DNA from 3 places in the Terribacillus sp. AE2B 122 genome. Region 3 is predicted to be linked to each of the others. Evidence: predicted binding sites of a transcription regulator. Region 3 holds the regulator's gene; each other region holds the start of a gene.

Region 1 (2,277 bases), on a different contig from region 3:
GATCATTTCCGGTGTGTGCTCGATTTCATAAGGACCAGGTGTTGCAGATACATAGACAAGCTGTTCTGTTTTCTTCTCAAATTCCTGGAATGTGAGCGGCCGGTTATCCATAGCTGATGGCAGACGGAAGCCATGATCAACGAGCACCTTTTTCCGTGCTTGGTCACCATTATACATTCCCCTTATTTGCGGCAGCGTAACATGGGACTCATCCGCGACAACGATGAAATCATCGGGGAAGAAGTCCAGCAGCGTATAAGGTGTGGCTCCCCGTTCGCGGAAAGTAAGCTGAGCTGAGTAGTTTTCAATACCTGAACAAAAACCCATCTCCCGCATCATTTCCAAGTCGTAGTTCGTCCGCTGCTCTAATCGCTGTGCTTCCAGCAGTTTGCCTTGCTCCTTGAAGACTTTCAGCTGATCCTCGAGCTCTTTCTCAATATTGACAATTGCCTTCTTGAGATTCTCTTCGCGTGTTACGAAGTGGGAAGCAGGGAAAATAGCGACATGCTCCCGGTCCCCGATGATTTCGCCTGTCAGGGCGTCCACTTCACGAATCCGATCGATTTCATCCCCAAAGAACTCAAAGCGGATGCAATGTTCTTCCTTTGATGCCGGAATGACTTCAACTGAGTCCCCGCGAACACGGAAGGTTCCGCGCTGGAAATCAATATCATTCCGTGCGTATTGGATATCAACTAGGTTACGAAGAAGAGCATCTCGATCCTTCTCCATACCGACGCGCACAGACAGCACCTGGCTCTTATATTCCTCCGGGGAACCCAAGCCATAGATACAGGACACACTTGCCACAATCAATACATCATTGCGTTCAAATAGCGCAGATGTAGCGGAGTGGCGCAGCTTATCAATCTCATCATTGATGCTTGCGTCCTTCTCGATGAATGTATCTGTCTGTGGTACGTATGCTTCCGGCTGATAATAATCGTAATAGCTGACGAAATATTCCACTGCATTGTTCGGGAAAAATTCCTTAAACTCACTGTACAGCTGACCAGCCAATGTTTTATTGTGTGCAATGACAAGTGTCGGTTTGTTTATTTCCTTCACCATGTTCGAAATGGTGAACGTCTTACCGGTACCAGTCGCGCCGAGAAGTGTCTGATGACGCTTGTTTTGGTGGATGCCGTCGACTAGGGCGTCAATCGCTCTCGGCTGGTCACCCTGCGGCTCGTATTTGGATACTAACTCAAACGTTTCCTTTTCTTTCAATGCCAAATTCCTCCGTTCTGTATACTAATGTCATCATAGCATAAAATATATAAAAACACGAACAAACATTCGTTTAAAATTCCACATACCTGCTAGTATAGATGTTTACCTAATATACGAAACATAAACAAATAGATAGCAAAAAGCCGCCAAAATTTGACGGCTTTATTATTAGTTAGAAGCTTGGTCGTATTGGTTGACCTCAAATAGATCAATCAAATCGACTTTCGGATTTTTATCCGTGAACCAGCGGAGGGCGAAATCATTCTTGAACAATGCCAAGTACTCCCCTTCGCGATCCTGTGCGAGCAGACTGCGCTCATCAAATAAGCGTTCATCCACTTGCTCGGCCTTTAGCCAGCGAGGGATGCGTTCTCCCATCGATTCCAATACCACTTCTACATTATACTCGTTTTTCATTCGATATTCGAATACTTCGTACTGAAGCTCTCCGACTGCACCTAAGATATAGCTGTTGTCGCGTTTTCCGCGGAACAGCTGGATTGCTCCTTCTTGAACAAGCTGCTCGATACCTTTCTGAAACTGCTTGGCTTTCATAACGTTCTTGGCGGTAACTTTCTTGAACACTTCCGGCGGGAATTGCGGCAGTTCATCGAATTCAAAATTTGCTTTCCCTTCGATGAGTGTGTCCCCAATTCGGTAAATGTTTGGATCATAAATACCAATAATATCTCCAGCATACGCTTCTTCGACCGTATCACGGGAGGATGCGACGAATTGCTGTGACTGGGAAAGTTTGATCGGCTTCGCTGAGCGGGAGAGCTGGACGCTCATACCACGCTCGAATTTACCTGAGCAGACCCGCAGGAATGCAATCCGGTCACGGTGAGCCGGGTTCATGTTCGCCTGAATCTTGAAGATGAATCCGGAGAACTCTTCCTTCTCAGGCGATACGATACCTTCTGTCGTACGACGGCTGCCTGGCGCAGGTGCAAGATTAACAAACGTATCAAAGAATGTCTGTACTCCGAATGGCGCAAGTGCGCTGCCGAAGAAGACAGGCGTCTGCTTACCAGCAAGGACGCG
Region 2 (2,277 bases), 480 kb from region 3:
ATAGCAATCCAGCTCTCGTTGTCGCGCCAACCAATGTGAATGGCGGCAAATCAAGACGGACGCTGCGCGCGCTAGGTCCGGTTCCAATGACAATGTCCAGAAAGAAATCTTCCATAGCTGGATACAGTATCTCTTCAACAGCTCTTGGCAATCGATGAATTTCATCGATGAACAACACATCGCCTGCTTCCAGAGAGCTTAAAATCGCTGCCAAATCCCCTGCTTTTTCAATTGCGGGTCCGCTCGTTGCCCGGAATGACACACCCATTTCATTGGCAATGATCGATGCCATCGTTGTTTTTCCTAATCCTGGTGGTCCGTAAAGCAATACATGGTCAAGCGGCTCATCACGCATCTTTGCTGCCTCTATGAAGATAGCCAGATTTTCCTTTGCTTTATGCTGGCCGATGTACTGCTTTAAGGTGGACGGGCGCAGACTGAGCTCGATCACTTCGTCTTCCTGTTTCAATTCGTTCGTAATCATGCGATCTTCCATCTTCGCACTCCTTTATTTCTTTTGACTTAATAAAGCCAAGCCTTTCTTGATCAGGTGATCAGCACTGTCACTGTCTTCTTTTTTCAGCTGAGGCAAGACAGCTTTGATTTCCCGCTCCTGATATCCTAGAGCCCGCATTGCATCTTCTGCATCTGCTAATGCAAGACGTTTCTTAGAAGTGTTGCTTTCTGTACCTGCAGATGCTTCGATTGCAGTAAGCGATACCATATAAACGAGCTTACCTTTCAAATCGAGCACCATTTGACGAGCAGTCTTCTTCCCAACACCCTGGAAGCTTGTCAGGAACTTATCATCTTCTCGCTCGATTGCTGCGACAAATTCCTCGACGTTGACACCTGCTAGGATCTGCAAGGCGTTTTTCGGCCCGATACCTGAAACCCCTAGCAGTTTTTGGAACAAAAACTTGTCCTCTGTATTTTTAAACCCGAACAAAGTCTGGGCATCTTCCCTAACATAATGATATGTATGGACAAGCGCCTCCTTGCCTTCTTCCATTTGGAATTGAAAAGGATTCGGGCAAATGATTTCATAACCTACACCATGTGCCTCTACAAGCACCGCTTCTTCTGTAATTCCTGTAATCTTGCCTTTAACATACGCTATCATGCTGTTTCTCTCCTACCTGAATCAATAACTTCCTTCTATCTATTTTACCACACAAGCGTATGTTCGTATAAGGTAAAAGGTGAAAAACAGGAAAAGGACCTCCCTCTCCTGAGGAACGATCCTTTTTAGCTTGGCAGTGGTGCTACATCGTTTTTGGAGCGGAGCGCTTCCAGGACATCTTCATAAACTTCTCTTGATTGGATCTTGATCCCTTCTTCGAGCTCTTCCGCTTGATGACTTTCCAACTTGCCTTTATTTATCTGATAGAACGATTGGATTGCCTGCTGATCTATTGGACGACCTTCGAATATGGTCAGCTTCCCTTTGTAAATACCGAAATAGCCATTCTTCTTTAACGAGGGTGAAATATCCATTACTTCCTGTTTGAATACAACCAAACCTTCTTTCTGGGAAACAAGCTGCCAATCATGATAGGTTGACCAGAAATCTTCCATTGCATAGATTTTCTCTTGATGGGTTACTTCTGTCTGCTTGCCATCAATATATTGACGCTGCAGTACGACCTTCACTTCAACTGGATCCGCAGCTTCCGCTGTTATACTTGGAACTACTAAAAGGAAAAGCAAACAAAAGCCTAAGAAACGCCTCATGATCTTCCACCCCTATTCCGTTGCTTTTGCCTTCATTTTTTCCTGTTAGCGCTTCTTTATCCGTTTTTTTTGAAAAAATATTGATTTGACCGACACTTTTTTGGTTTTCTTTTCGATTATATGTGGTAAAGGATTAGAAAGTTGAAAACAAAGGCGGGATAATAGTGAGAAACACTACGCAGCAAAAGTACCTCCACTACGTGGAAGCGAAAAGCGAAGCAAACATGGCGAACGTTTTCTCAGAAGAAAGAGCAACCTTGATACTTAGAGATCACATTCAGCACGCCGGTTTGTCCAAAGCAGAAGTACTTGCTATGGAAGATAAGTATCGCCAGGATATGCACCGCATTTTCGAAGAGCATGGTATATTATAAATGAAAGCCCCTTCAACGGAAAAAGGGGCTTTTTTTGTTTCACTTATTTTCTTGTTCATCTCCTGGCAGATCTTGGGCAGGTGAAGGCTCATAGAAATCGGCAAGCGGCTGTTGCACGCCGTAAGGATCTCTATATTCCGGCAGTGCTTGCGTAAATTCTGGTGCCGCT
Region 3 (2,277 bases):
CGAAAGCTGGAATTCACCGTGCTGGCTTAACGTATACACCTTGACCTCTAGCTTCTGAAGATGATGGAACAAGGCGATCTTCGTATTGCCTCTTCCTAGCCTCGTTTCATCCTGAATGAGGAGACAATCCGCTTCACGTGCTGTAAACACATCCAGCATGCGAAAAATTCCCGGACGTTCGATCTCATAACCGCTCTGTTTCTCTTCGATGATATCGATAACCTCTATGTCGGAAGACGCAGCAAGCCTGATGAGCTCTTCACGCTGACGCTCAATCGAGCTAGCTTGCTCGTCCTTTTCTGTACTTACTCTGCAATAGATGACTGCTTTCATTGATGTACCCTCTCACTTCGACTAATTAGACGCTCATTATAAGTGTAAAGTATAAGAAGAAAAGCGTGAAGCCGAAAAGCACATAATAGAATAGATCTGATTTCGCTAGTTTTTTGAACATGGTAGACCCCTCCGTTTTCAAGAACATGCGTTCTCTTTGTTAATTCCATTATATACGAACATAGGTTCTAGTCAAGACCTTTTTTCGAACGGATGTTTGTATATTGCAATCTATCATGGTATACTGTATGTAATAAAAATATATGCACGGGGTGTTCGATACATGATAAAACTATCGAAAAGACAGGAAGCGATTCTAGCATACATAAAGGAGCAGGTACTCGATAAAGGCTACCCGCCTTCCGTTAGAGAAATCGGCGAAGCAGTTGGATTGGCCTCAAGCTCTACCGTTCACGGCCATCTTTCTCGTTTAGAGAAAAAAGGTCTTATCCGTCGCGACCCAACAAAGCCGCGCGCTATCGAGGTATTATCATTTGATAGTGAAGAACAAACAGATATTCCTCGAGGTGAGGCAAACTACGCTCCGGTAATCGGAAAAGTAACAGCTGGTATTCCAATTACAGCAGTGGAGAATATAGAAGAATATGTCCCTGTACCTAGCCATCTAGTAGGACCGGACGATAATATTTTTGTTTTGGTTATTGTAGGAGAGAGTATGATAGAAGCCGGTATTCTAGATGGAGACATGGTCATCGTCAAACAGCAGCAGACCGCTCAAAATGGAGAGATTGTTGTAGCGATGACAGAGGACAATGAAGCAACAGTGAAACGTTTCTTCAAGGAAGAAAACCAGATCCGACTGCAGCCAGAAAACAGTACGATGGATCCTATCATTTTGGATAATGTTAGTATTCTTGGTAAAGTAATCGGTTTATATCGTTCCATTCAGTAAAAAATCGGCTCCGGCCGGTTTTTTTTCATAGAATTTACATACTTTTTGCCTTCTTTCGACATAATTTTTGGGTATATTAGATTATGCTATTACCAAAAGCTAGAAAGCAGGTGGTTTTGTGAAGCTGTTTTACAAGCTCTTCTGCAAGTTGCGAGGCCGACATAAGATTGATAGTGTTACTGATTCGTGTAAATGTGGATATACAAGAAGCCACCGTAGAGAACAACACAGTATGGATGATTATTATCTTAAAGAACGTTAAAAACGGTATAAATAAGGAGCTTGCCTAGACGGCAAGCTCCTCTTGTATGCTTTTATATTGTTTCATCGCTAAATTAAGAGCCTCGAGCAGAATACCTGGCGTGGCTTTCTCGTATGTCTCCCCTAACAGGCGCTTGGCACCATCCAGAATTCGCTGGTTCCCCATTAAAGCTAACAATTCATGTCCTTTTACTAAAATATCGTCAATGAAGACATCTCTGTAATCCTTGGAGTTTGTTACGACGCCTGAAATGAATCCTTCCTGCAGCAGCACTTCCGCATGATGTACGACATCGTATGGTGTGCACGTTCCTAATTCGCAGCGGTATTCTCTTGCTTTCGTTCCTTGGAGTTGGTCTGCTTCTAACTGTCCCAGTATTTCATGAAATAATGTAACGCGTAGTTTTGGCATGTGATCTCCTCCTTGTTATAGTTCAATTATTTCACATATTAGTTATGAATCCATCGAAAGGTTTGTACATTATTTCACAAATAAGTGACAAGTTAAGAAACAGATATGTTTAATTTCTCATCGTTTGCATTAAACAGGGCTACTATGTGGTATAGACACTATAAGTACTTTTATTGGAGGTGAAACAATGTCAAACTATCACACTGTACCAGACAGAAATAACAGCTGGCAGGTTAAAAAAGAAGGAGCAAAACGTGCTTCAGGAAGCTTTGACACGCAAAAAGAAGCGATGGATTATGGGAAGAAATTAGCTAAGCAGAATAAAGGTGAACATGTCATTCACGGCAGGGACAGGAGA

The links. The regulator LexA, encoded in region 3, represses DNA repair genes until DNA is damaged. The targets are predictions, from matches to a motif close to CGAACATATGTTCG.
Region 1: a site for LexA is predicted at 1,289-1,302, ahead of uvrB (excinuclease ABC subunit UvrB). Genes of this name have one in related genera too.
Region 2: a site for LexA is predicted at 1,176-1,189, ahead of ruvA (Holliday junction branch migration protein RuvA). Genes of this name have one in related genera too.

Annotation. Positions count from the first base shown of each region.
Region 1 covers NZ_LR700943.1:550,165-552,441, reverse strand. Annotated here, with positions in the region: gene uvrB (excinuclease ABC subunit UvrB) at 1-1,230, opposite strand, end outside; gene AE2B122_RS07910 (peptide chain release factor 3) at 1,402-2,277, opposite strand, start outside.
Region 2 covers NZ_LR700942.1:272,870-275,146, reverse strand. Annotated here, with positions in the region: gene ruvB (Holliday junction branch migration DNA helicase RuvB) at 1-496, opposite strand, end outside; gene ruvA (Holliday junction branch migration protein RuvA) at 509-1,123, opposite strand; gene AE2B122_RS01380 (BofC C-terminal domain-containing protein) at 1,249-1,734, opposite strand; gene AE2B122_RS01375 (hypothetical protein) at 1,899-2,108, shown strand; partial or broken gene AE2B122_RS01370 (hypothetical protein) at 2,148-2,277, opposite strand, start outside.
Region 3 covers NZ_LR700942.1:751,967-754,243, forward strand. Annotated here, with positions in the region: gene AE2B122_RS03835 (recombinase family protein) at 1-333, opposite strand, end outside; gene lexA (transcriptional repressor LexA) at 617-1,246, shown strand; gene AE2B122_RS03845 (hypothetical protein) at 1,533-1,919, opposite strand; gene AE2B122_RS03850 (DUF2188 domain-containing protein) at 2,107-2,277, shown strand, end outside.